DNA from 2 places in the Streptomyces daliensis genome. Region 2 is predicted to be linked to the other one. Evidence: riboswitches for the same ligand, from Rfam matches in the RefSeq annotation. Region 2 holds a riboswitch; the other holds the start of a gene.
What was found. Region 2 has a riboswitch for S-adenosylmethionine ahead of thrC (threonine synthase). Riboswitches for the same ligand answer to the same signal wherever they lie in the genome.

Region 1: it holds a riboswitch for S-adenosylmethionine, as region 2 does, so the genes downstream of both, ACYVOO_RS39315 (aminotransferase class V-fold PLP-dependent enzyme) here and thrC (threonine synthase) in region 2, are expected to answer to the same signal.

The regions. Positions count from the first base shown of each region.
Region 1 is NZ_BAAGSO010000136.1:108,339-122,461, reverse strand. It holds gene ctaD (aa3-type cytochrome oxidase subunit I) at 1-346, shown strand, start outside; gene ACYVOO_RS39370 (cytochrome c oxidase subunit 4) at 343-741, shown strand; gene ACYVOO_RS39365 (L,D-transpeptidase) at 880-2,148, shown strand; gene ACYVOO_RS39360 (hypothetical protein) at 2,219-2,623, opposite strand; gene ctaE (aa3-type cytochrome oxidase subunit III) at 2,793-3,413, shown strand; gene qcrC (cytochrome bc1 complex diheme cytochrome c subunit) at 3,506-4,321, shown strand; gene qcrA (cytochrome bc1 complex Rieske iron-sulfur subunit) at 4,318-5,385, shown strand; gene qcrB (cytochrome bc1 complex cytochrome b subunit) at 5,382-7,016, shown strand; gene trpD (anthranilate phosphoribosyltransferase) at 7,258-8,322, shown strand; gene ACYVOO_RS39330 (SDR family NAD(P)-dependent oxidoreductase) at 8,409-9,161, shown strand; gene ACYVOO_RS39325 (amino acid permease) at 9,442-10,803, shown strand; gene ACYVOO_RS39320 (nucleotidyltransferase domain-containing protein) at 10,972-11,862, shown strand; SAM riboswitch class IV at 11,979-12,098, shown strand; gene ACYVOO_RS39315 (aminotransferase class V-fold PLP-dependent enzyme) at 12,311-13,756, shown strand; gene ACYVOO_RS39310 (glycerate kinase family protein) at 13,807-14,123, opposite strand, start outside.
Region 2 is NZ_BAAGSO010000133.1:25,165-39,287, forward strand. It holds gene ACYVOO_RS37505 (DUF3263 domain-containing protein) at 1-207, shown strand, start outside; gene otsB (trehalose-phosphatase) at 292-1,125, shown strand; gene ACYVOO_RS37515 (alpha,alpha-trehalose-phosphate synthase (UDP-forming)) at 1,183-2,697, opposite strand; gene ACYVOO_RS37520 (glucosyl-3-phosphoglycerate synthase) at 2,909-3,862, opposite strand; SAM riboswitch class I at 4,025-4,166, shown strand; gene thrC (threonine synthase) at 4,184-5,491, shown strand; gene ACYVOO_RS37530 (MoaD/ThiS family protein) at 5,488-5,766, shown strand; gene ACYVOO_RS37535 (cold-shock protein) at 6,274-6,477, shown strand; gene groL (chaperonin GroEL) at 6,970-8,598, shown strand; partial or broken gene ACYVOO_RS37545 (hypothetical protein) at 8,977-9,558, shown strand; gene ACYVOO_RS37550 (hypothetical protein) at 9,753-10,448, shown strand; gene ACYVOO_RS37555 (hypothetical protein) at 10,638-10,907, shown strand; gene ACYVOO_RS37560 (DUF6879 family protein) at 10,900-11,547, shown strand; gene ACYVOO_RS37565 (ATP-binding protein) at 11,598-14,075, shown strand.

The DNA.
Region 1 (14,123 bases), on a different contig from region 2:
CTACGCGGACTACCTGGACGCGGACGGCTTCACCGCCCTGAACACCCTGTCGACGATCAGCTCGTTCCTGCTGGGCCTGTCGATCCTGCCGTTCCTCTACAACGTCTGGAAGACGGCGAAGCACGGCAAGAAGATCGAGGTCGACGACCCGTGGGGCTACGGCCGTTCGCTGGAGTGGGCGACCTCCTGCCCGCCGCCGCGGCACAACTTCCTCACGCTGCCGCGGATCCGCTCCGAATCCCCGGCGTTCGATCTGCACCACCCCGAGATCGCCGCTCTCGACCAGCTTGAGAACCAGGGCTCGGACGAGAAGGCGCTGGCCGGCAGCAAGGAGGCCGGGAAGTGAAGATCCAGGGCAAGATGTTCCTCTGGCTGGCCCTCTTCATGCTCGTCATGGCGATCGTCTATGGCGTGTGGTCGAAGGAGCCGGTCGGCACCACGGGTCTGTTCCTGGCCTTCGGGCTCTCCGTGATGATCGGCTACTACCTGGCGTTCACCGCGCGCCGTGTGGACGCGGGAGCCCAGGACAACAAGGAAGCGGACGTCGCCGACGACGCTGGTGAGCTGGGCTTCTTCAGCCCGCACAGCTGGCAGCCGCTGTCCCTGGGCCTCGGTGGCGCCTTCGCCTTCGCGGGTGTCGCCTTCGGCTGGTGGCTGGTGTTCGTCTCGGCACCGCTGCTGATCATCGGCCTGTTCGGGTGGGTCTTCGAGTACTACCACGGCGAGAACCGCACCCAGTAGCACCAGCACCGCACCAGTAGCACGCGCGGTATCCGTCCGCATCCGACGGACGAGGGTCGGCCCCCGGTCACTCCGGGGGCCGACCCATTTGTATGCGCTCAGCGGGCCCGAGTTGGTGATTCTTCATATTTTGGGCCCATGAGTCACTGGTCGAACAGATCCAAACGCCGGATGGCGATGAGCGGCGCCCTCATGCTGGCTCCCCTGGCGGTGGGGCTCACCGCGTGCGGCGAGGACACGGATCCGCTCTCGAGTGCTCCGTACGACGCCGGTGAGCACGTGTCCGTGAAGGCCACGGCCGACGGCGGAGCCGTGGACCCCAGAAAGCCCCTGGAGGTCACCACCTCGGGCTCCGAGGACAAGCTGGCCGACGTCACCGCCAAGGACGCCGTCGGCCGCTACGTGGCCGGTGAACTCTCGGCCGACGGCACCAGATGGCGCAGTACAGGCCCGCTGACCGCGGGCGCGCACTACACCGTCCAGGTCAGCACCGAGAACGGGGACGGCGAGCCGGGCCGCCGCACCCTGGACTTCACCACGAAGCCCGTCGACTCCAAGAAGCTCTCGGTCACCTTCGGCCCCGACGCGGGCACCTACGGGGTCGGCCAGCCGGTCACGGCCGAGCTGAGCCACAAGGTGAAGGACCCGGAGCAGCGCCAGCGCGTCGAGGGCGCGCTCTCCGTCACCTCTCACCCGGAAGTGGAGGGCTCCTGGCACTGGGTGGACGACAAGGAGCTCCACTACAGGCCGCGCGCCTACTGGCCCGCTCACGCCTCCGTCACGGTCAGCTCCGACCTCAAGGGCGTGAAGGTGCGCGACGGGCTCTACGGCGGCGCCACAAAGCCGCTGAAGCTGCGCACGGGCGACCGGGTGGAGGCCATCGCGGACGCCTCGGCGCACCAGATGAAGGTCAAGAAGAACGGCAGAACCATCAACACCATGCCCATCACCACGGGCAAGGCCGGATTCCGCACCCGGCACGGCACCAAGGTGATCCTCGGCATGGAGTCCTTCGTCCGGATGAGGGGCACCAGCGTCGGCATCGCCGAGGGCAGTTCGGAGTCCTACGACCTGCCCGTCCGCTGGGCCACCCGGCTCACGTGGAGCGGCGAGTACGTGCACGGCGCGCCCTGGTCCGTCGGCTCGCAGGGCGCCTCCAACGTCAGCCACGGCTGCACCGGACTGAGCACCGGCAACGCGAGCTGGTTCTTCCACCACGTCCGTCCGGGTGATCTCGTCACGCACGTCAACACGCAGGGCGAGAAAATGCCCACTTTCGGGAACGGATTCGGCGACTGGAACATGGGCTGGGACGAGTGGCGCGAGGGCAGCGCTCTGGAGTCCGGGTCCGGGGAACGCGAAGAGGGCGGGCCGGCCGGTCAGGCCAGGCTCCGCCCCCAGGTGTGACGCGTCAGACGCGTCGGGTGTGTCACGCGCCGCGGGCGTCCCGTAAGGCTCGGGGGACGTCCCGCGCGGCTCAGGCGCCCGCGAGCTGGTGGTTCTCGCGGAGCAGCCCGGCGAGCGCTTCCGCGAGGGCCACCGGGTCGACGGGGTGAGACACGACCGACTCGGCGCGGCTCCAGGTGGCCAGCCAGGCGTCCTGGGGGCGGCCGATGAGCAGCAGCACGGGCGGGCACTCGAAGATCTCGTCCTTGATCTGCTTGCAGACCCCCATGCCCCCGGCCGGGGCGGTCTCGCCGTCCAGCACGCAGACGTCGACGACCCGCTCCTCCAGGGTGGCGAGCAGCGCGGGCAGGGTGGCGCACTCGATGTACCGGACCGGAGGGACGTCGGAGGCTGGCCGTTGCCCCCCGGCGAGCCGCACCTGTTCGCGGGTGTTGGCGTTGTCGCTGTAGACCAGCACCGTGGCGGTCGGCTGCATTGTTCCTCCGCGTATGGGTCTCGGGGGCCGTTCCGCGGATGCTACTCCCTCCGACGCCCCGTCAACACCGGTTCGCACGCCCTCGGGATGGGCCGTTTGAGCTGCACACGGGGGCCTGACACACCGAACAGCACCCCCCGAAGTGAGGCCGGGATAAGCGACCGACATAATGTCGGTCGTGGCGACAGCAACAGCAGTAGAAACCGGGCACGCGCACCCGTCGGTCAATCGGCCGAATCTCACCAGTGTCGGAACCATCATCTGGCTGAGTTCCGAGCTGATGTTCTTCGCGGCCCTCTTCGCGATGTACTTCACCCTGCGATCGGTGACGGGCGCCGAGTACTGGAAGGAACACGCCGAAGCGCTGAACCTTCCGTTCTCCGCGACGAACACCACGATCCTGGTGCTTTCCTCTCTCACCTGCCAGCTCGGCGTCTTCGCCGCCGAGCGCGGGGACGTGAAGAAGCTGAGGGGGTGGTTCATCGTCACGTTCGTGATGGGTGCGGTCTTCATCGGCGGCCAGGTCTTCGAGTACACGGAGCTGGTCAAGCACGAGGGCCTTTCGCTCTCGTCGGATCCGTACGGATCGGTGTTCTACCTGACCACCGGCTTCCACGGACTCCACGTGACGGGCGGTCTGATCGCGTTCCTGCTCGTACTGGGCAGGACGTACGCGGCCAAGCGGTTCACCCACCAGCAGGCCACTGCCGCCATCGTCGTGTCCTACTACTGGCACTTCGTCGATGTCGTCTGGATCGGCCTCTTCGCCACGATCTACCTGATCAAGTAAACGATCGGGCGGCGGCCCGGAGCCCGCTTCGGACCGCGAGACAGACTTAGCCAGAAGCATCGACGCAGAAGATCCTGACACCGGGGTAATCCGTGAAAAAGCTCTCCGCACGACGGCGCCATCCGCTGGCGGCGCTCGTCGTCCTACTCTTCGCGCTGGCGGCCACCGGGGGGCTGTACGCCGCGTTCGCTCCTGCGGGCGAGGCGAAGGCCGACCAGGAGAAGTCGAGCCAGTCCCTCGCGATCGATGAGGGCAAGAAGCTCTACGCCACCGGCTGCTCAAGCTGCCACGGAACCGGCGGCCAGGGCACCAGCGACGGTCCGAGCCTCGTCGGCGTCGGCGCGGCAGCCGTGGACTTCCAGGTCGGCACAGGGCGTATGCCCGCGCAGCAGCAGGGGCCGCAGGCGCCGAAGAAGAAGAAGATCTACAGCCAGGACGAGATCAACCAGCTCGCGGCCTACGTCGCGTCCCTGGGCTCCGGTCCGTCCCAGCCCACCAAGGGGCAGTACGACCCCAACGGCGCCGACGTCGCCAACGGTGGCGAACTGTTCCGTACGAACTGTGCCCAGTGCCACAATTTCACCGGTGAGGGTGGAGCACTGACGCACGGCAAGTTCGCCCCGGATCTCGGTGACGTCGATTCGAAGCACATCTACGAGGCCATGCAGACCGGCCCGCAGAACATGCCCTCCTTCCCCGACACCGTGATGCCGGAGAAGGACAAGAAGGACATCGTCGCCTACCTCAAGACGGTGAACAGCGACAAGTCGGAGAGCCCCGGCGGCTTCAAGCTCGGTGGCTTCGGCCCCGTGGCCGAGGGCATGTTCGCCTGGGTCTTCGGTATCGGCGCGCTGGTCGGTGTCGCTGTCTGGGTCGCAGCTCGGACCGCAAAGGCCAAGAAGTCATGAGTAGTCAGACTGGATCACACGAGAACGTGTCAGACGAGAACCTGCCCAGTGCGCAGGAAGACGCACACGGCGCGGTGGCGGTGAAGGACGATCCGTTCGCGGATCCGGGCCTTCCGCCCCACGAGCACCGTGTCCAGGACATCGACGAGAAGGCCGCCAGGCGCTCCGAGCGTGCTGTCGCCTTCCTGTTCGTCGTGTCCATGCTGGCCACCGTGGGCTTCATCGCCTCGTACGTGGCCTTCCCGATCGACAAGATCGTTTACGTCTGGCCGCTCGGCCACGTCAGCGCCCTGAACCTGGCGCTGGGTGTCACGCTCGGCATCGCCCTCTTCTGCATCGGCGCCGGCGCGGTCCACTGGGCCCGCACGCTGATGTCCGACGAGGAGATGGTCGACGAGCGGCACGCGGTCGCGGCCGAGCCCGAGGTCCGGGCCAAGGTCATGGAGGACTTCCGGCAGGGCGCGAAGGAGTCGCAGTTCGGCCGTCGCAAGCTCATCCGGAACACGATGTTCGGCGCGGTGGCCCTGGTGCCGCTCTCCGGCGTCGTCCTCCTGCGCGACCTGGGACCGCTGCCCGAGGACAAGCTCCGCCACACGATCTGGAAGAAGGGCAAGCTCCTGGTCAACGAGAACACCAGGCAGCCCCTGAAGCCCGAGGACATCTCCGTCGGCTCGCTCACCTTCGCCATGCCCGAGGGCCTGGAGCCGGAGGACGAGGAGTTCCACAAGGAGATCGCCAAGGCGGCCCTGATGCTCGTCCGGCTGGAGCCGAAGGACATCAAGGACAAGCGGGAACTCGACTGGTCCCACGAGGGCATCGTGGCCTACTCGAAGATCTGCACCCACGTCGGCTGCCCGGTCAGCCTCTACGAGCAGCAGACGCACCACGTGCTCTGCCCGTGCCACCAGTCGACCTTCGACCTGTCCGACGGTGCGCGCGTCATCTTCGGCCCCGCAGGACACCCGCTGCCGCAGCTCAACATCAGCGTCAACAAGGACGGCTTCCTCGAAGCGCAGGGCGACTTCGCTGAGCCCGTCGGTCCGGCCTTCTGGGAGCGCGGATGAGTACTGCAACCGACACCACCGCGGCCAAGCGGAAAGCACCCGCCGGTGAGCGGGTGGCCGACTGGGCCGACGGCCGGCTGGGCATCTACAGCCTGGCCAAGGCCAACATGCGCAAGATCTTCCCGGACCACTGGTCCTTCATGCTGGGTGAGGTCGCGCTCTACAGCTTCATCATCATCATCCTGACCGGTGTCTATCTGACGCTGTTCTTCCACCCGTCGATGAACGAGGTGGAGTACCACGGCGCCTACGTGCCGATGCAGGGCATCAGGATGTCGGAGGCGTACGCCTCCACGCTGGACATCAGCTTCGACGTCCGCGGCGGTCTGCTCGTGCGGCAGATCCACCACTGGGCGGCGCTGATCTTCCTCGCGGCGATGTTCGTGCACATGATGCGCGTCTTCTTCACGGGCGCCTTCCGCAAGCCGCGCGAGGTCAACTGGCTGTTCGGCTTCCTGCTGTTCGTGCTGGGCATGTTCACGGGCTTCACCGGCTACTCGCTGCCTGACGACCTGCTGTCCGGTACGGGTGTCCGCTTCATGGAGGGCGCGATCCTGTCCGTGCCTGTGATCGGCACGTACATCTCGATGTTCCTCTTCGGCGGGGAGTTCCCAGGGCACGAGATGGTGCCCAGGTTCTTCGCGGCGCACGTACTGCTGCTGCCCGGCATCATGCTGGGCCTGCTGGTGGCGCACCTGATCCTGGTCTTCTACCACAAGCACACGCAGTTCGCCGGTCCAGGCCGCAAGAACAGCAACGTCGTCGGCATGCCGCTGCTGCCGGTCTACATGGCCAAGGCCGGAGGCTTCTTCTTCCTGGTCTTCGGCGTCATCGCCGTCATCGCCGCGTGCTTCACCATCAACCCGATCTGGGTGCTCGGGCCCTACCGGCCCGACCAGGTGTCGACCAACGCGCAGCCAGACTGGTACATGGGCTTCTCCGAGGGCCTGATCCGGTTCATGCCGGGCTGGGAGGTGAACCTGTGGGGCCACACGCTTGTGCTGGGTGTGTTTATCCCGCTGATCATCTTCCCGCTGGTGCTGGCGGCCATCGCGGTCTACCCGTTCATCGAGTCGTGGGTCACCGGTGACAAGCGCGAGCACCACATCGCCGACCGGCCGCGGAACGCGCCGACCCGGACCGCCTTCGGCGCGGCCTGGATCAGCTGGTACTTCGTGCTGCTGGTGGGCGGCGGCAACGACCTGTGGGCCACGCACTTCCACCTGTCGATCAACTCGATCACGTACTTCGTACGCGTCGGCTTCTTCGTCGTCCCGATCCTCACGTTCATCGTGACGCGGCGGATCTGCCTGGGCCTCCAGCGCAGGGACAAGGAGAAGGTGCTGCACGGGCGCGAGTCCGGCATCATCAAGCGGCTGCCGCACGGTGAGTTCATCGAGGTGCACGAGCCCCTCTCGCAGGAGCAGCTGCACACCCTCACCGCGCACGAGCAGTACAAGCCGTACGAGATCGGCCCGTCGACCGACGAGAACGGTGTCCGCCGCAAGGTCACCCGCGGGCAGAAGCTGCGCGCGCGCCTCTCGAAGGGCTACTACGGCGAGGAGGCCCAGATCTCCAAGCCGACGGCCGAGGAGTACAAGGAGATCACCAGCGGTCACGGTCACCACTGAGCCGTGCGGCTGAGACCGCACACACGCTGAACGCCACATGTGAGGGGTCCGCGGGTTCGCCCGCGGGCCCCTTCGTGGTGCCGGGCGGGCCGCCCTCACAGGCGGGAACCGGACGTCGTGTCCGGGCGCGGTCGGCGCGTGCGCGGGCGGCGATAGGGTGGTGCCGACTTTCCACTCGTCCTGATGAGTGATGCCGACGTCAGGACGAGTCATCCTCAGACGAACGCCAGGAGTGATTCCCATGAGCGCTGCGACCCCCGCCGGAGGCGACACCATGGCGGCGCGCACCTGGCCGGACGTACTGAGCGCCCTGCTGGCCGGTGAGGACCTCAGCGCCGACGCCACGGCGTGGGCGATGGACCGCATCATGCGGGGCGAGGCGAGCGACGCGCAGATCGCGGGCTTCGCGGTGGCGCTGCGGGCCAAGGGCGAGACGGTCGAGGAGATCGCCGGACTCGTACGGACGATGTACGAGCACGCCACCACCATCGAGGTACCGGGGCCGACGGTGGACATCGTCGGCACGGGGGGCGACCGCGCCAAGACCGTCAACATCTCCACCATGTCCTCGATCGTGGTCGCGGGCACCGGCGCCAAGGTCGTCAAGCACGGCAACCGCGCCGCCTCCAGCGCGAGCGGCGCCTCCGATGTGCTGGAGAAGCTGGGCGTCAACCTGGAACTGACGCCTGAGCGGGTCGCCGAGGTGGCAGCCGAGGCGGGCATCACCTTCTGCTTCGCGGTCAAGTTCCACCCGGCGCTGCGCCATGTGGGCGCCGCGCGCAAGGAGCTGGGCGTCCCGACCCCCTTCAACTTCCTCGGCCCGCTCACCAACCCGGCCCGCGTGCAGGCCCAGGCCACGGGCGTCGCCGACGCGCGGATGGCCCCGATCGTCGCGGGCGTGCTCGCGGAGCGCGGCTCCTCGGCGCTGGTCTTCCGCGGCGACGACGGGCTGGACGAGCTGACCACGACGGCCACCTCCACCGTGTGGGTCGTACGGGACGGCGCCGTGCGCCAGGAGTCCTTCGACCCGCGCGACGTGGGCGTCGAGCTGGTGCCCGTCGAGGCGCTGCGCGGCGCGGACGCCGCGTACAACGCCGAGGTGGCCCGCAGGCTGCTCGACGGCGAGCGCGGGCCCGTACGGGACGCGGTGCTGCTCAACTCGGCCGCCGCGCTCGTGGCCCTGCGGCCCACGGAGGCGCCGCTGGCCGAGCAGCTCGGCGCGGGCATGGAGCTGGCGGCCGAGTCCGTCGACTCGGGCGCGGCGAAGTCCGCGCTGGAACGCTGGGTGGCGGCGAGCACCGCGTAGGCGGGCCGCCTTCCGGCGGGGGAGCGGTGCCCGTGCGGGCACCGCTTTCGCATGTATGGAGGACCGCAGGAGAGGGAGATACACGGATGAGTGAGCAGTCGTCGCGGAAGTGCGCCGTCGTCACCGGGGCCAGCAGCGGGATCGGCGCGGCCACCGCGGTGCGCCTGGCCGAGCAGGGGTACCACGTGGTGCTCGGCGCGCGGCGCGTGGACCGGCTGGAGCGGGTCGCCGAGAAGTGCGGCGGGCGCGCCGAGACGCTGGACGTGACCGACCCCGCCTCGGTCGAGGCGTTCTGCGCGACGGTCGAGCGCTGCGACCTGCTCGTCAACAACGCGGGCGGCGCCCTCGGCGTCGACCCGGTGGCGAGCGCGGACGAGGACGCCTGGCTGTCGATGTACGAGACGAACGTGCTCGGCACCCTCCGGATGACCAAGGCGCTGCTGCCCCGGCTGATCGCCTCAGGCGACGGCCAGGTCATCACCATCGGCTCCGTCGCCGGCCAGGAGCCCTACCCGGGCGGCGGGGGCTACAACGCGGCCAAGCACGCGGTGACGGCGCTCACCAAGGTGCTGCGCAAGGAGCTGCTCGGGCAGCCCGTGCGGGTCTGCCAGATCGATCCGGGGCTGGTGCGCACCGAGTTCTCGCTGGTGCGCTTCGGGGGCGACGCGGAGCGGGCCGACAAGGTCTACGAGGGCATGACGCCGCTGTCGGCCGAGGACATCGCCGACTGCGTGGGCTGGGTGGCCTCGCGGCCCAGCCATGTGAACGTCGACTCGATGCTGGTGCTGGCCAGGGACCAGTCCTCGGCGCAGGTCGTGCACCGTACGAAGGACGCGTAGCGGGGCCCGTCGCACGGCCGACGCACGATCTCCAAGCCGCGGAAACAGCGCCTCAACAACCCGTTGCGATCGTTTCTCCGGGGTGTGCGGTACGCCGCCCCGGAGAGACGACGGCGCGAGGACGGGACGGCGGACAGTGGCGACCGAGGCGACCGAGGCGACCGGGGCTACGGAGGTTACGGAGGGGGCCGGGGCGTCCGGGCCCGTCGGGGCGGGTGAGCGCGCGAGCGGCGGCGACGGCAGCGGCAGCGGGCTGCGGGCGGGGCTGAAGCGCCGCCACATGAACCTGATCGCGCTCGGCGGTGTCATCGGCGCGGGGCTCTTCGTCGGCAGCGGCGTGGTGATCGGCTCGACAGGGCCCGCGGCCGTGGTCTCCTTCCTGATCGCGGGCGTGCTGACGGTGCTGATCATGCGGATGCTCGCCGAGATGACCGTGGCGCGGCCCGCCGTCGGCTCCTTCTACGTCCATGTGCGCGAGACGCTGGGCCGCCGCGCCGGGTTCGTCACCGGCTGGCTGTACTGGTACTTCTTCGTCATCGTGGTCGCCGTCGAGGCGGTCGCGGGCGGCCGTATCGTCCAGTTGTGGCTGCCGGGGGCGCCGCTGTGGGCGGTGAGCCTGGTGCTGATGGTGCTGCTGACGGCGACGAACATGGTCTCGGCGCGCTCCTACGGGGAGTTCGAGTACTGGTTCTCCTCGATCAAGGTCGCCGCCATCGTCGTCTTCCTCTTCCTCGGTGCCCTGTACCTCCTGGGCCTGTGGCCCGGTACCGAGGGCGGAGCGGAAGCCCTGACCGCGCACGGGGGCTTCGCGCCCATGGGCGTCGCGGCCGTCCTGGCGGCCGTGGTGCCGTGCATCGGCTTCTTCACGGGCGCGGAGATCGTCACCATCGCGGCGGCCGAGTCCACCGAGCCCGAGCGCGCCGTGGCCCGCGCGATGCGCTCGATCATCCTGCGCGTGGTGGCCTTCTACGTGCTCTCCGTCCTCATCGTCGTCGCGGCCGTGCCCTGGGACGCGAAGGCGGTCGAGGTGAGCCCGTACGCGGCCGTCCTCGCGAAGCTGGGCGTGCCGGCCGTCTCCACCGTCATGAACGCGGTCGTCCTCACCGCCGTCCTCTCCTGCCTCAACTCCGCGCTCTACACCTCCTCGCGCATGCTCTTCGCGCTCACCCGGCACGGTGACGCGCCCCGGAGCCTCACCAGGCTCAGCGGCGGCGGGGTGCCCAGGCGCGCGCTGCTGGCCGGGACGGTCGTCGGCTTCGCCTCCGTCGTGGCGGCGTGGGCCTCGCCCGACGTCGTCTTCGCGTTCCTCATCAACTCCTACGGCGCCGTAGCGCTCTTCGTCTATCTGCTGATCGCACTGGCCCAGGTCCGGATGCGGCGCGGGCTGGAGCGCACGGCACCCGAACGGCTGACGCTGCGCATGTGGCTGTTCCCCTGGCTGAGCTGGGCGACGATCGCGGGCATGGCCGCCGTCATCCTCGCGATGGCCTTCCTGCCCGACAGCCGCTCCCAGTTCTGGCTCAGCCTGCTGACGGTGGCGGTGGTGCTGGTGGGCTACGAGGTACGGGTGCGGGTCGGGGTGGGGACGGGGCCGGGGGTACGCCCGGAAAACGGGGTGCAGCGGGGGCGTACGGGTTCCTAGGATGCCGCGCATGGCCGTCTTCTCCTGAGCGGGTGCGCGGACACCGCGACACCGATCACCGGTGACAGCCCGGCGCCGTCGGGCGATCTCCGTATGCCCGTATGCCCACACGCCCGTACAGCGATGCGCCCCCGCGCACGCGCCCGTACTCAGGAGACGTTCCTTCCCATGCCCTTCCCCGCACACGACCCCGCCGCCACGCCCTCGCCCGTCCTCGACGAGCGCATCGCCCGCCTGCGCGAACTGGCCGCCGCCGAACCGCGCCTCGAAGGGGTGCTGCTCTACGGCTCCTGGACGGTGGGCGAGGCCGACGAGCACTCCGACATCGAGGCGTACGTGTTCGTCGCCGACGCGCACGCCGACGGCTTCGACGGCCGCGCGTTCATCGAGCGGCTGGCCCCGCTGAAGCTCGCCTACACCAACATGTACGGCATCCTCGCCGTCGTCTTCGACGATCTGATGCGCGGCGAGTTCCACTTCGAGCCCGCCACCTCCGGCATCGCGAAGATCGCGGACTGGGCCGGAATGGTGCACCTGCCAGAGCCCGGCGCCGCCGTGCTGCTGGACCGGACGGGCGCGCTCACCCGGGCCGCCGGGGAGCTGGCGGACTTCCGGCCCCCGGAGCCCGAGCCCACCGCGCAGCAGCTCACCGACGAGCTGACGAACTGGACGCTGATGCTGGCCCATGTGCTGGCCCGCGGCGAGACGGCCAGGTCGCACGCGCTGCTGCACACCGTGGTCGCCCCGCACCAGCTCCAGTTGTGCAGGCTGCTGCGCGGCTCCACGCGGCACTGGCTCACCCCGAGCCGCGCCCTGGAGGCGGACCTGCCCGCGGCCGAGCGCGCCCGCTACGCCGCCGCGACCGCTCCCGCCGAGCGGCACGCCGTCGCCGAGGCGGCCCGCGCGAGCTGGGCCTGGAGCAGGGAGCTGGCCGAGGAGGCGGCGGCGCGCTGGGGCACGCGGGTGCCGCGCCGGCTGCACGAGGAGATCGGCGCGCTGCTGGCGCGGGCGGGGGCCGGGGCCGGGGCCACGGCGGACGGGCGGCAGGACGCCCGCTGACGGACCGCTGACGGCCTGCTGACGGGCCGCGCGAGGTGATCGTGGCGGGGTGTCCGTGTCCGGGATGCGGACACCCCGCTGCGCGCCGCCGATCACGTGTGCCATACTCCTGCCCAGGTCACGAGTGACAGCGAACAAGGCCCCGGCTCCGCTGTCCGGCAACCCTCCTTCCGTGGTGGGGTGCCCCGGGTGATGACCAGGCCGTACGACAGCAAGGTCTGCGGCAAGCACGGATCCCTCATACCAGGGGTCCTGGTCTTGAGGAGCGTCTCGTGAGTCAGCGAATGCGATAGGGCCGGTCGGCCCCCCGTTTCCGATCCCTTCCTTATCCCCATTCCTTTCCTCCCGTACGGACACCTCCGCCCGGCCGACGTGGGAAGCGCACCGCGTCCCCCGTCCCCGTCCGCGCGTCGAGTCCCGTACGGCTGCCTTCTTCCGGGAGACCGCCATGTCGTTCCTGCCTGCCTCCGACTCCGCTTCCGCCCCCTCCGCCCTGTCCGCCGCCTCCGCCGGGCCCGCCTCCGACGCTCCGGCCGACGCCGCCTGTACGCCGCTGCCCGTGCTCGGGCGGGACGTCCTCGTGCCGCTCGTGACGGGCGGCGAGGTCACCTACGCGGCCCTCGACTACGCCGCCTCGGCCCCCGCCCTCCAGCGGGTGTGGGACGACGTGGCCGCCTACGCGCCGTACTACGGCAGCGTCCACCGCGGCGCCGGATACCTCTCGCAGCTCTCCACGGAGCTGTTCGAGCAGAGCCGCCAGGCCGTCGCCGACTTCCTCAACTGCCGGGAGGGCGACCAGGTCGTCTTCACCCGCGCCACCACCGACTCCCTCAACCTCCTGGCCTCCGCGCTGCCCGAGGGCACGCACGTCTACGTCTTCGAGACCGAGCACCACGCCTCGCTGCTCCCGTGGCGCGCCCGGGAGACCACCTACCTGGACGCGCCGCGCTCGCCCGAGCAGGCCGTGGCCACCCTGGAGGAGGCGCTGCACCAGGCGCCCAAGGGCCCCAAGCTGGTGTGCGTGACCGGCGCCTCCAACGTCACCGGGGAGATCTGGCCCGTACGGCGACTGGCCGAGGCCGCGCACCGGCACGGCGCGCGGATCGTGCTGGACGCCGCGCAGCTCGCCCCGCACCACCCGGTCGACCTGCGCGAACTCGGCGTCGACTGGGTCGCGTTCTCCGGGCACAAGCTGTACGCGCCCTTCGGCGCCGGTGTCCTCGCCGGGCGGGCCGACTGGCTCCAGCGTGCCGAGCCGTACCTCGCGGGCGGCGGCGCCAGCCGCAAGGTCGCGCGCCGTGCCGACGGCGGCGTGGACGTCGAGTGGCAGGCCGGCCCGGCCCGCCACGAGGCCGGTTCGCCGAACGTCATCGGCGCCTACTCCATCGCCTCCGCCTGCCGCGCGCTGACCGAGGCCGGCTTCGACCGGCTCGTCGCCCGCGAGCGGGAGCTGCTCGGGCGGCTGACGGCCGGGCTCGCCGAGGTGCCCGAGGTCAGGGTGCTGTCCCTGTTCGGGGACGACGCCGACCGGGTCGGGGTGCTCTCCTTCGTCGTCGACGGCTGGAACAGCTCGCACTTCGCCGCCGCGCTCTCCGCCGAGTACGGGATCGGCGTGCGCGACGGGCTCTTCTGCGCCCACCCGCTCCTGCGCACCCTGCTGGGCGGCGAGGACGACGAGCCCGGCGAGTGCGGGGCGCCCGAGGCGGCGCCCGGTGAGCGGTCGCTCAACGCGATCCGGGTCAGCTTCGGCGCGGGGACGCCGGACGAGCACGTGGAGCGGTTCGTCCGCGCGGTGCGGGAGCTGGTGGCCGACGGCGCCCGCTGGAGCTACCGGACCGAGGACGGGCGCTGCGTCCCCGACCGGGACGCGCAGAGCGCGGCGTCCACCGCCTGAGCCCGGGTCGGGGTCCGGGTCCGAGTCCGGGTCCGAGTCCGGGCCTGCGGCTAGGCGTGGGCCTGGGCCCGGGTCTGCGCCGGGGGCCCGGCCGCGGGGCCCGCGTCCTCGCGGGGCAGCCGGGTGCCGAGCAGGACCATGCGCACGGCGTGCTCCGCCGCGTCGGCGAGGTACTCGTCGCCCCTGGTCAGGGCCTCGGCCAGGCCGACGGGCGCGGGCAGGATGGAGCGGTACGCGTCGATGCCCGACGCCCTGACCTCCTCCGCGCCCTCGCCCAGCGACCCGGCCAGCGCCAGCACCGGCTTCCCGAACGCCTTCGCTCTGCGCGCCACTTCGGCGGGGATCTTGCCGCGCGGGGTCTGCCCGT
Region 2 (14,123 bases):
GACAGGGCGGTGCTCGCCGTCGAGCGGCGCGGGTGGCCGGGCCCCGGCGCGAAGGAGCGGGAGATACGGGAGCGGCTCGGCCTCTCGCCGACCCGCTACTACCAGTTGCTCAACGCCCTCCTGGACGATCCCCGCGCCCTGGCCCACGACCCCGTCACGGTCAACCGGCTGCGCGCACGGCGCGAGGAGCGGCGCGCACTGCGCTGAGAGCGGCGCGGTACGGGTGCGGGGCCGTGCGCGTCCGCGTCGCGCATGGTCACGTGCGGGCCGCCAGCCGGTAGTGTCCCTGGCATGGTCGCCGTGCCCACACCTCGTACCGCCCCTGGCAGGGAAGCCCTCGACGCGATCGTGGCCGAGCCCGGCCGTGCCGTGGTCGCCGTGGACTTCGACGGAACGCTCGCGCCGATCGTCGCCGACCCCGAGCAGGCCCGCGCACACCCCGGCGCCGTGCCCGCGCTGTCGCGGCTCGCGCCCCGGCTGTGCGCCGTGGCCGTGATCACGGGGCGGCCCGTGGAGGCCGCCGTGCGCTACGGCGGCTTCGAGGGCGCAGCGGGCCTCGACCACCTCACCGTGCTCGGCGCCTACGGCGCGGAGCGCTGGGACGCGGCGACGGGGACCGTGCGGCGCCCTGAACCGCCCGTCGAGATCGAGAACCTGCGCCGCGAGCTGCCCACCCTGCTGGAGGAGCTGCGGGCCCCGGAGGGCACCTGGGTGGAGGACAAGGGCCGCGCCCTCGCCGTCCACACCCGTCGCGCCGAGGACCCCGCGGGCGCCTTCGCGCTGCTGCGCGAGCCGCTGGCCGCGCTGGCCGAGCGGCACGGGCTGCGCGCGGAGCCAGGACGCATGGTCATGGAGCTGCGCCCGCACGGCGTGGACAAGGGCGCGGCACTCGCCGAGTTCGTCCGCGCCGCGGGCGCCGGAGCGGTCCTGTACGCGGGCGACGACCTCGGCGACCTCGCCGCCTTCAGCGCGGTGGAGAAGCTGCGCGGCGAGGGCGTGCCGGGGCTGCTGGTGTGCAGCGGCAGCGACGAGGTGACCGAACTGGCCGAGCGCGCCGACCTCACTGTGAACGGCCCGGCTGGCGTGGTCGATCTGCTGGAGCGCCTCGCGGACTCGCTGCGTTGACGCCTCGCGGACTCGCTGCGCTGACGCCGCGCGGGGGCGCTGCGCTGTGCGGCGCCGCTACCGGAGTGCGTTGAGCTGATCCAGGAACCAGCGCTCCGGCGGGAGCGCCGTGGCCGCCGCGGCCAGCCGCTTGGTGCGCTCCGCACGCTCGTCCCGCTCCATCGTCAGCGCCTCGTGCAGCGCTTCGGCGGTGGCCGTGACGTCGTACGGGTTGACCACGAGCGCGTCCTCGCCCAGTTCAGCGAAGGCGCCCGCCTCGCGCGAGAGGACCAGCGCGCAGCCGTCGTCGGAGACGACCGGCACCTCCTTGGCGACGAGGTTCATGCCGTCCCTGATCGGGTTGACCAGCGCGACGTCCGCCAGCCGGTAGGCGGCAAGCGAGCGCGCGAAGTCGTCCTTCACGTGCAGCACGACCGGGGTCCAGCCGCCCCGGCCGAACTCCGCGTTGATCCCGTCGGCGACGCGCGAGACCTCGTCGGTGTAGTCGCGGTACACCTCCAGGTCCTGCCGCGAGGGGTACGCGAAGGCCACGTGCACGACGCGCTCGTGCCACTCGGGGTGGTCGGCGAGGAAGCGGCGGTAGGCGCGCAGTCCGCGCACGATGTTCTTGGACAGCTCCGTGCGGTCCACGCGGACGACCGTGCGCCGGGGCGCGCCGTCGGGCCCGGTACCGACCTGCGTACGCAACTGCGCCATCCGCTCCGCCACGTCGTCGCGGTGTGCGCGCTCGCGCAGGAAGTCGGCGTCGGCGCCGAGTCCGTGCACGCCGACGCGGGTCGTGCGGCCCTCGTACGACACCGTCAGCTCGTGGCCGCCCTCGCGCGAGGTCACCTCGGCGCCCAGCACGCGCGCACAGCAGTCCGCGAACGCCTCGGCCCACCGCCACGTCAGGAACCCGGCGCGGTCGGCGCCCAGGATGCCGCGCAGGACCTGCGCCGCGGTCTCGTCGGGAAGCAGCGCGTAGTAGTCCGGCGGGGCCCACGGGGTGTGCGAGAAGTGGCCGATGCGCAGGTCGGGACGGCGGGCGCGCAGCAGCGCGGGGACGAGGGTGAGGTGGTAGTCCTGCACCAGCACGACGGCGCCCTCGCCCGCCTCCTCGGCGAGCGCGTCGGCGAACGCGGCGTTGTAGCGCTCGTACGAGGTCCACTGGCGCGTGAAGTCCTCGTCGAAGGACGGCTCGACGGGGGTCTGGTACAGCAGGTGGTGGACGAACCACAGCACGGAGTTGGCCACGCCGTTGTACGCGTCCCTGAACGTCTCCTCCGGGATGTCCAGCATCCGTACGGACTGGCCGCCGGTGTCCTCCGGGTCCAGCTTGCCGGTGCGGCCGGCGGCGCGCTGTGCGGCTTGGCGTGCGGCTTCGCGGTCGTCGTCGCCGAGCGCGGCGCACACCCACACGGCGTCGGTGTCCGGGCCGATGGCCGACAGCCCGGACACGAGTCCGCCGCCGCCGCGCTTGGCCTGGAGCGTGCCGTCAGGGGCGGCGCTGTAGGCGACCGGGCCACGGTTGGACGCGACCAGGACCTGCGCGTGCGGGGGCTGCGCTGAGGGGGTGGCGGGTTCGGCGACCATGCGCGGAGCTTAGCCGCCCCGAGATCCGCCCAAACGTAACCCTTCGCGGGGGGCGGAAGGAAACGCAGGGTTGCCCCTGCACGGGGGTGTTGCGCGGGACGGTCGCCCCGTGAAGCGGGCACCGTAGGGTCCCGCGCTGGGTTTGTGCCTCGGCACGCCAAGGCGCATCGCGCATCCCGCCCCGGGCGTGCGGGGTTGCACGGGGGTGCCCTTACGCCGCGTGGAGGCGGGTGTACTCGGGGACGTCGCGCATGGGTTCCCGTTCCTCCGTGGCGATCGAGTGGTCCCGCGCCCGGAACCCGCCCTCGCCCTCGCGCTCGAACTGCGTCAGCAGACCCCCCACCAGATGCCCCCGCGAAAGCCGGAGCTGCGCGGTGCGGTAGATCGTCGCGGCCATGCGCCCGAGTGCCTGCCCGTCCTGGTGGCGGTGCCGCCGTATGCCCACGTCGGCCTGCCCGAGCGCGTCGAGCCCCACCGTGTGCAGCGCGTCGATCAGCAGTCCCAGCTCCACCCCGTAGCCGACGGGGAACGGCAGCCGCTCCAGCAGGGAGCGCCGCGCCGCGTACTCGCCGCCGAGGGGCTGGACGAAGCCCGCGAGCTGGGGCCAGTGGAGGTTCAGCAGGGGGCGTGCCACCAGTTCCGTGACGCGGCCCCCGCCCGCGGGGTCGGACCCGAGCGGGCGGTCGTACATCGCCTTGACCAGGTGCAGCTCGGGCTCCAGCAGCAGCGGTCCGACGATCCCGGAGACGAAGGCGGACGAGAAGTCGATGAGGTCGGCGTCGACGAAGCAGACGATGTCGCCGTCGGTCGCCAGCAGCGACCGCCACAGCACCTCGCCCTTGCCGGGCAGCGCGGGCAGCCGGGGCAGCACCTCGTCGCGGTGGATCACCTTCGCGCCCGCGGCGGCGGCGACCTCTGCCGTGCGGTCGGTGGAGCCGGAGTCCATGACGACCAGCTCGTCGACGAGGGGCGCCACCCCGGTCATCAGCTCGCCGCGGATGACGGAGACGATCTTCCCGACCGTCGCCTCCTCGTTGAGCGCGGGCAGCACGACGCTGACGGTGCTGCCCGCGTTCCGTTTGGCCGCGAGAAGCTCGCCGATCGGGCGGCGATCGGTCGCTGACCAGGACCGATGGCTCAGCCACTGCTCTACTTCTGGCAGCACTGGACGCTCCCCATGTGATCCATCTCGCGGTTCGGACGACTATCTCAAGACTCGGGGCCTTCGGTTACAGTCTTGAACAACGCGGATGACGACCGCATGTCGGGGTCGATCTGCGTAGTGTGCACTTGCACGGTCCAGTGCGTGCACCGCAAAACTTCATACCGCTCATCCAGAGGGGCAGAGGGAAACGGCCCGTTGAAGCCCCGGCAACCCTCCAGCCGGTCTCGCGATCATGGCGAGGCTCCCGGCTTGGGAAGGTGCCAATTCCGTCTCGTGGCGAGATACGTCACGGGGAAGATGAGGAGAAAGGGCCTCGCCTCCATGGCTGTGCAAGCTGCTGAGCAGCAGGACACCGTATCCCCGCAGGACAACGCCACCGTCGATCTCGGCCCCGCCGTCGCGCTCTCCTGCCGTGAGTGCGGAGAGCGGATCCCGCTCGGCCCGGTCTTCGCGTGCGAGGCGTGTTTCGGGCCGCTGGAGATCGCTTACGACCTTCCCAGCGGCGACCCCGAGGGTCTGCGCAAGCAGATCGAGGCGGGCCCCGACAACATCTGGCGGTACGCGCCGCTGCTGCCCGTCCCCGCCGACGTGGCCTCGAAGCCCAGCATCAACCCGGGCTTCACCAAGCTGGTCAAGGCCGACAACCTGGCCCGTGAGCTGGGCATCACCGGGTCCCTCCACATCAAGGACGACTCCGGCAACCCGACGCACTCCTTCAAGGACCGCGTCGTCGCCATCGCCGTGGAGGCGGCCCGCGCCTTCGGCTTCACCACGCTGTCCTGCTCGTCGACGGGCAACCTGGCCGGCGCCGTCGGCGCCGCAGCGGCCCGCGCGGGCTTCCGCTCCTGCGTGTTCATCCCGCACGACCTGGAGCAGGGCAAGGTCGTGATGGCCGCCGTCTACGGCGGTGACCTGGTCGGCATCGAGGGCAACTACGACGACGTCAACCGCTTCTGCTCCGAGCTGATCGGCGACCCGCTGGGCGAGGGCTGGGGGTTCGTCAACGTCAACCTGCGCCCGTACTACGGCGAGGGCTCGAAGACACTCGCGTACGAGATCTGCGAGCAGCTCGGCTGGGAGCTGCCGGACCAGATCGTGATCCCGATCGCCTCCGGCTCGCAGCTCACGAAGATCGACAAGGGTCTGAAGGAGCTGATCAGGATCGGGCTCGTCGAGGACAGGCCCTACAAGATCTTCGGCGCCCAGGCCGAGGGCTGCTCGCCCGTCTCCCGCGCCTTCAAGGACGGGCACGACGTCGTGCGCCCGGTGCGCCCCGACACCATCGCCAAGTCGCTGGCCATCGGCAACCCGGCCGACGGGCCCTACGTCCTGGACATCGCACGCCGTACGGGCGGCGCGGTGGAGGATGTGAACGACGAGCAGGTCGTCGACGCGATCAAGCTGCTGGCGCGCACGGAGGGCATCTTCGCCGAGACCGCGGGCGGCGTGACCGTCGGCGTGACCAAGAAGCTGATCGAGGAAGGGAAGCTCGACCCCTCCCTCACCACCGTCGTCCTCAACACGGGCGACGGACTCAAGACCCTGGACGCGGTCGCCCCGACCACCGGGCCGTCCGCCATCATCCGTCCGAACCTGGACTCCTTCCGAGAGGCTGGCCTCGCATCATGAGCGTGAATGTCCGTATCCCCACCATTCTCCGTACGTACACCGGTGGCCAGGCCGAAGTGAGCGCCGAGGGCGCCACGCTGTCCGAGGTGCTGACGGACCTGGAGAAGAACCACGCGGGCATCGGCGCGCGCGTTCTCGACGACGAGGGCAAGCTGCGCCGCTTCGTCAACGTGTACGTGAACGACGACGACGTCCGCTTCGAGCAGGGTCTGGAGACGCCGACGCCGGACGGCGCGGGCGTCTCCATCATCCCGGCCGTCGCGGGCGGCTGCTGAGCCCGGGCCGAGCCCCGACGGGGTCCGGCTGTCCGGACCTCCATGATTCTTCGATGGGTCTTCGTTGAATCTTCACTGATGACGGGCCCGAAGCGTCCGTGAACGGTCAACGCATCGAATATTGTCGAATCGCTCCCTCCTGATCCGACCGGAGGGAGCGATTCCGCATTCCGGGCCGCGATAGGGTGGCGTCAATCCCCTCCCCCGTGCGCGCCCAGCGCATATGAGAACGCGACAAGTTGTGCCCCAAAACGAGGCCGCAATTGTCGTGTTGGTGGCCTATGCCCGGCCCGACTTGCCCTGATTTCAAGGGACTTCAGCGTTTATTCCCGATCGGCCGTACCCAGAATTCTCGTCCGATTGACCTGTTGCAGAGGGCGTCCGTGCAGATACATTCAGCCGCGGTCGACGCGTTCCGGCGCACGCTTCCGCTTAGGCAGAAGTGAGGTCTGACCCGGGTTCGTGAAGTGCGGGCTCGTGCAAGGGCCAGTAATAGGGGAGTTAGGAATGGCTCAGGGCACCGTCAAGTGGTTCAACGCGGAGAAGGGGTACGGCTTCATCGCGGTCGACGGTGGTGCGGACGTGTTCGTCCACTACAGCGCGATCCAGATGGACGGCTACCGCACTCTCGACGAAGGGCAGCGGGTCGAGTTCGAGATCTCGCAGGGTCAGAAGGGGCCGCAGGCGGACATGGTCCGCGTGACCGGCTGAGCGCCGACCAGACTGCGCAGAGCGTGGAGGGGCCGCATCTTCGGATGCGGCCCCTCATGTCTGTCCAGGGGGTGTTTTCGTCCGGGGGCGTCCGGGGCCCGGCTCATGGGGGGGGGTGCCCGGACCGGTCGGCCGGTCCGGAGTCGTACCGTCGGATACGGAGGGCGCGCGGACCCGTGCCGGAGGCCGTTCACGTCCGCGCGCACAGCCGCGCACGTCCGCGCGCGTATACACGCGCCCCGCCGAGCACCCCGCGCCGGGCCTTCGAACCGCCGCAGCCGCTTGCACTCGCGGGGGTCGAGTGCTAATCATTGGCGTTAGCACTCTACGAGTGAGAGTGACAACGAAGGACCGGGTCGGTGAGGCCCGCAGCCGGGTGGGTGCAAGGAACCGCCCGGGTTGCAGGCCGTCCGTCGCGGGCGCCAGCGCGGTCCGGATCATCCGTACCCTGGCTTCGCCGGGGGGACCCCCAGTCCGGGAGGACCACTTCACATGGCCAAGATCATCGCGTTCGACGAGGAGGCGCGGCGCGGCCTTGAGCGCGGTATGAACCAGCTCGCCGATGCCGTCAAGGTCACCCTCGGGCCCAAGGGCCGCAACGTCGTGCTGGAGAAGAAGTGGGGCGCCCCCACGATCACCAACGACGGTGTCTCCATCGCCAAGGAGATCGAGCTCGAGGACTCCTACGAGAAGATCGGCGCCGAGCTGGTCAAGGAGGTCGCGAAGAAGACGGACGACGTCGCCGGTGACGGCACGACGACCGCGACCGTCCTCGCCCAGGCGCTCGTCAAGGAGGGCCTGCGCAACGTGGCCGCGGGTGCCAACCCGATGGCGCTGAAGCGCGGCATCGAGAAGGCCACCGAGGCCGTCTCCGGCGCGCTGCTGGAGCAGGCCAAGGACGTGGAGACCAAGGAGCAGATCGCCTCCACCGCCTCCATCTCCGCCGCCGACGCCCAGATCGGCGAGCTCATCGCCGAGGCGATGGACAAGGTCGGCAAGGAAGGCGTCATCACCGTCGAGGAGTCGCAGACCTTCGGTCTGGAGCTTGAGCTCACCGAGGGCATGCGCTTTGACAAGGGCTACATCTCCGCCTACTTCGCCACCGACATGGAGCGGATGGAGGCCGAGCTGGAGGACCCGTACATCCTCATCGTCAACTCCAAGATCAGCAACGTGAAGGACCTCCTTCCGCTGCTGGAGAAGGTCATGCAGTCGGGCAAGCCGCTGCTGATCATCGCGGAGGACGTCGAGGGCGAGGCCCTCTCCACGCTGGTCGTCAACAAGATCCGCGGCACCTTCAAGTCCGTCGCCGTCAAGGCCCCGGGCTTCGGCGACCGCCGCAAGGCCATGCTCGGCGACATCGCCATCCTCACCGGCGGTCAGGTCATCTCCGAGGAGGTCGGCCTCAAGCTGGAGAACGCCGGTCTGGAGCTGCTCGGCCGCGCCCGCAAGGTCGTCATCACCAAGGACGAGACCACCATCGTCGACGGTGCCGGTGACAGCGAGCAGGTTCAGGGCCGCGTCAACCAGATCCGCGCCGAGATCGACAACAGCGACTCGGACTACGACCGCGAGAAGCTCCAGGAGCGTCTGGCGAAGCTGGCCGGCGGCGTGGCCGTCATCAAGGCCGGTGCCGCCACCGAGGTCGAGCTGAAGGAGCGCAAGCACCGCATCGAGGACGCGGTGCGCAACGCCAAGGCCGCCGTCGAGGAGGGCATCGTCGCCGGTGGTGGCGTGGCTCTGCTCCAGGCGTCCAGCGTCTTCGAGAAGCTGGACCTGGAGGGCGACGAGGCCACCGGTGCCGCCGCCGTCAAGCTGGCCCTGGAGGCCCCGCTCAAGCAGATCGCGGTCAACGCCGGTCTCGAGGGTGGCGTCATCGTCGAGAAGGTCCGCAACCTCACCCCGGGCAACGGCCTCAACGCCGCCACCGGCGAGTACGTGGACATGATCGCCGAGGGCATCATCGACCCGGCCAAGGTGACGCGCTCCGCGCTCCAGAACGCCGCCTCCATCGCGGCGCTGTTCCTCACCACCGAGGCCGTCATCGCCGACAAGCCGGAGAAGGCCGGGGCCGGCGCCGCCGACCCGACCGGTGGCATGGGCGGTGGCATGGACTTCTGATCCACCGGAGTTTCCTCCCGGCGGATCGGCGGCTCCACGCCGTACGGATCGGACCGAGGGCGGCATCCCCTGCACGGGGGTGCCGCCCTCGGCGCGTGTCAGGGGTCGGGCTGCGTAGGAGGGGGTGCCGAAGGATGCGTACGGATTCTCGTACGGGGGTCGCGCGCGTGGGTATGCCGTGGGCAGGTACGGAGGGCGTACGGCGCACGTACGGAGGGGGCCGGGCACGGGCGCGCTGTACGGGGCGGGCGCGCCAACCGCTGTCGCGCCCACGGCGGTTTAGCCCGCCGCAGCGGGGCTAACCGGACCGGGCAGGTTTCCACGAAGTTTTTCACGAGCCGCACGAGCTACGAGAGACGAAAGCCCGGGGTGGGACACATGACCGCAGTCGTGATCGTGATCCTGGTACTGGTGGTGGTCGCCCTCGCCGCCGGTGCCCTCTATATGAGCCGCGCGAAAGGCGGCGGCAAGGGCGGTCTGAAACGGCGCTTCGGCCCCGAGTACGAGCGGGTCCTCGCGCGGCACAACGGCGACGTCAAGGCGGCGGAACACGAACTGGACGAGCGCGTCAGGCGGTACGGGCGCCTGCGGCTCCAGCCGCTGACCCCCGAGGTGCGGGAGCAGTACCTGGTCCGGTGGGCCGGAGCCCAGGAGCGGTTCGTCGACTCACCGAACGAGGCCATCGCTGAGGCCGACCAGTTGCTGGCCGGGCTCGCCCAGGAGCGCGGCTTCCCGGGCGTCGACCGGCCCGACGAGCACATGGACGCGCTGTCCGTGCACCACGCCCACCACATCCACGGCTACCGCATGGTGCACGCCGCCGCGCACGGCCGCGCCGGTACGGAGGGGATGCGCGAGGCGATGCTGGAGGCGCGGGCGCTGTTCGACGCGCTGGCCGAGGACCGTCCCGCGACGGCGGGCAAGGGACGCCGCCCGGTGACCACGGGGCCCGGTACGGCGGGTTCCGGCGCGCCCGGTAGCGCCACGCCCGGCGGAACCGCCACGCCCGGCACCCCGGCCCCCGGCTCCACAGCACCCGGCGCCGCGCCTCCCGGGGCCCCTGACGGGCGCGCCCACGCGAACGACGGACGTACGCACTCGCGCTGGCCCATCGGCGGCAACCGCCGCCACCGGACGAGGGGAAGTGAGACGCCGTGAGCAGGGACATGGACGACCACGAGAACCGTCCCGGCGCGGCCCCGCCGCCCACCACACCGCCGCCGACCGCACCCCCGGCCAGCACGCCGCCGGGCACCACGGCTCCGCCCGTGACCCCGCCGCCCGTGCCGCCGACGGGCCCGCCGCCCGGCGCTCCCCCCACGGGGGCGCGTGCCGAGACGGCCGTGGCTCCCCGGCGCAGCGGCGGCGGCAGCGCTGATCCGGGCCCGCCGAGGAGCGCCGGCACGCCCGTGACCTCGGCGGAGGAGCGGGGCGGCGCCGACAGGCCCGGCGCCGACGAACCGCCCCTGGACCCCCGCGAGTCCACGCACCCCCACGCGGGCCCGCTGGTGCCCGGCACCGAACGCGACCGCCTGGCCGAGCGCCTCCAGCACGCCGTCACGGGGTTCGTGGACGGGCCGCGCCGGTCTGTCGAGGAGGCGGATGCCGTCTTCGACGAGCTGAGCCGCCATATCACCGAAGCGCTCGTCGAGCGCCAGCGCGCCCTGCGCGAACCGTGGCGTGGCGCGGCGGCCAAGCCCGAGGGCGACGACCACTACGGCGGCAGGCCCGGCGAGGCCGCGCCGGGCACGTCGGCCGCGTCGGGCCCGGCCGGCACGGCCGAGACCGAGGAACTCCGGCTGGCACTGCGCCAGTACAGGGAGGCGATGGACCGGCTGCTGAGGATGTGACGCGCGACGCGCGACGCGTCCAGCGACATGAGGGGCCCGGCCGCGCGGGCGTTTTCCGGCGGCCGGGCCCCTCATGGCTGGGCGGCGGGGGGACGCGGCCTGTCCGGTAGTGGCGTTGCCTGCCGTCGTCACCCTCCGTAAAGTAATCAATGACGTGACGTGATCGCCAGCGAAGTGGGGTGGGTTCGAATGGCACGAGTGTGGGAGGCCGATCCGGCCGCGTTGTTCACGCGCAGGCTGGGGAAGACCGCCGAGGAACTGGGGAACACGGAGGACGAGACCGGTTGCCCCGACATCTGGGAGCTGGACAACGGCGACATCGCGGTGATCGGCCGGGACCTCACGGCGGAGTACGCGGACCGGCTTCCGCCGGACGCCAGGATCTCGCGGGGAGAGCGGCTGGTCGTCATCCCGGGCAACACGCTCCGTGCGGCGAAGCCGGACATCGCCGATGTCTGACCGTACGCCGTTCTCCTCCGGCCTCGACCTCACCCTCGACCGCGATCTCGGTGAGCGGCTCGGACTCGACGCCTACAGGAGCGACTTCCAGCGGTACAAGGAGGCAATCACAGGCCGGGCGGGTTGGAAGTTCGAGCGGCGGCAGCACTTCCAGGAGTTGAACTCGCCCAGTTGGGAGGCGTTCCGCCGCGGCGACTACGACGAGGCGCTGCGGCTCGCCGTGAAGCGGGGGGAGCACTGGCGTGAGGTGGCGCGGGAGGACAAGGAACGGGACAGCGTCTTCCACCGCGTCCGCGTGGTGGAGGAACCGCTGACGCCCTACCTGTGGTGGGAGCTGCACTCCCTGCGGGTCCAGGCCGAGAGCGGGATGCCGGTCCGGGTCGTCGGCGCCGGGGCACTGGAGCCGTGGGAGGGCCGGGGCATGCTGCCGGAGGTCGTCACCCTGGGCGGCGACGTGCTCTACGAGGTGGTCTACACCGACGCGGGACTGCTCGACGGCTGCGTCAGGTTCACCGGTCCGGAACTCGTCGGGCGCTGGGAGAGGTTCATCGAGCATCTCTACGCGGACGGCGAGGACGTCATGTCCTACACCGACCGCTGTCTCGGCCCCCGGCCCGCTTCCCGGACGACGGAGGAGTAGGCATCAGCGGCGAAGGCGTGGAGAACGGGGAGGGCGAGGGGGACGGGCCCGTGAGCGGGACGCGTTCCGACCTGTCGGGCTCCTCCCGTGACGTGGTGCAGGCGGGCCAGGTGAGCGGCGGCGTCCACTTCCACGCACCCGCCCCTGCCCCCGCCGATGGCGACGAACCGAAGCGCGACCGGCGTCCGAGGCCACGTCAGCTTCCCGGCGACGTACGGAACTTCGTCAACCGTACGCAGGAACTCCGCCGTCTGAACGAGGCGTTCTCCGGCGAGGGCGAGCCGTTCGTGGCACCCGTCTGCGTGATCGTCGGCACCGCGGGCGCGGGCAAGACCTCGCTCGCGCTGCGCTGGGCGCACCAGATACGGGACCACTTCCCCGACGGGCACCTTTACGTCAACCTGCGCGGCTACGACCCGGGGGAACCGGTCACCGCGGAGGAACTGCTGCCGCGGTTCCTCACCGCGCTGGGGGTCGCCCCCGCCGAGGTTCCGGCCGATCCGGCGGACGCGTCCGCGCTGTACCGCTCGCTGCTGGCCGATCGCCGGATGCTGATCTTCCTGGACAACGCGGCCACCGTCGCCCAGGTCCGCCCGCTGCTGCCAGGCACAGCGCGCTGTCTGACCGTGGTGACCAGCAGGGGGCGGCTGTCAGGACTCGCCGTGCGGGACGGCGCGTACCGGCTGACCCTGGGCACCCTGGACGAGGAAGAAGCCGTCGCGCTGCTGCGTGCGGTGACCTCCGGGTACCGGCCGGTCCCGGACGACGTCGACAAGCTCGTCGAGCTGTCCCGGCTGTGTGCGCGGCTGCCGCTCGCACTGCGTATCGCGGCGGAACGCGCCGCAGGGCACCCCCACATGCGACTGGACGAGCTGATCGCCGATCTGCGCGACGAATCGGCGCTGTGGGACGCGCTCAGCACGGGGGACGAGGAGGAGGCCGAGGCCGTGCGCGCGGTGTTCACGTGGTCCTATCGGGCACTGTCCCCGGACGCCGCACGGCTGTTCCGGCTGCTCGGGCTGCACCCGGGGCCCGAGTTCGGGATCGGCGCCGTCGCGGCGCTGGCGGGGGTCAGGGAGCGCGGGGCGCGGCAGTTGCTGGACGTGCTGGCCGGGGCGCATCTGCTGGAACAGACGGCGCCGGACCGGTTCGCCTTCCACGATCTGCTGCGCGCCTACGCGGGGGAGTGCGCCCAGCGCGAGGAGGTCGCCGAGGAGCGCTCCGCCGCGCTGCGGAGGCTGCTCGACTGGTACGTGCGGACGGCCGACGCCGCGCAGAGCTGGATCAGACCCGCGGAGGCACACCTGGACCTGGGAGAGCCCGAGGCCCAGGTGTCACCGTCGGCCTTCACGGACTACGACCAGGCTGTGGACTGGGCCGAGCGGGAACACCCCAACTTCCTTCCCCTGGTCCGCGCGGCCGAGCGCGCCGGTCTCGACCGGTACGTCTGGCAGTTGGCCGCCGTGCTCTGGAACGCCAAGGCGCCGTCCTCTCTCACGACGGACTGGCTGCCGATGGGCCGGACCGGGCTGGCCGCTGCCCGGCGGCTGGACGACCGGCCCGCGCAGGCCCTCCTCCTGGAGGACCTCGGGTTCGCCCACACCAAGCTCAACCGGCTGGCGGAGGGGCTCGACTGCCACCGGGAAGCGCTGCTCATCCACCGCGACACGGGCGCCAGGGAGGGCGAGGCAGCAGCGCTCAACGCGCTCGGGCTGGTGCATCTGCGAGGGCGGGAGCTGGCCCGTGCGGCGGAGCGGCTGGAGCAGGCGGCGGCCCTCTTCGGGGAACTGGGCGAGAACCACTGGCAGACCGTCGCCGTCGCCAACCTCGCCCTCGTGCACTACCGCGCCGGGCGGCTGGCCGAGGCGGACGAGGCGATCCACCGGGCACTGGCGGTCCACCGGGACGAAGGCGCCGCCCGGAGCATCGGCAACGCGCTGTGGATCCTGAGCGGGATCCACCTCGACCGCGGCGAGCCGCGGCAGGCGCTGGACGCCGCGGAGGAAGCGGTGGCGCTGGCCCTGGACCTGCGCAGCAACGTGATGGAGGCGTGCTGGCTGCTGGCGCTCGGCGACGCGCAAGAAGCGCTCGGCCGCTCCGGCGACGCGCTCGTCTCCTACCACCGCTCCGCCTCGCTCCACCGGCGCCTCGGTGACCACAGCCGGGAGGCGCTCGCCTGGCAGGGGGCCGGGGCGACGTACCACCGGATCGGCCGGGTGGCGGAGTCCGTCGCGTTCCACCGCCGCGCCGTGGCGGCCCACAGCGCGCTCGGTGACGCGTGGAACGAGGCCGCGGCCCTCGACGGGCTGGCCCGGGCCCTGGAGATCCAGGACCCGGGCCAGGCGCGTCGGTCCTGGGCGGAGGCGCTGCGGCTCCTCGGCCGCTACGACGATCCGCGTACGGTGCGGATGCGTGCGGAGATCGACCACCGTCTTGCGACGGTCCCGGACCCGGAACCCGATCAGGACCCGGAACCGGACCCGGAACCGGACCCGGAACCGGACCCGGAACCGGGCTCCGGCGACTGACCTCGCGCGTTGTCCGGCGTGCGGAGCCGGGCCTTCATGCTGGCTGGC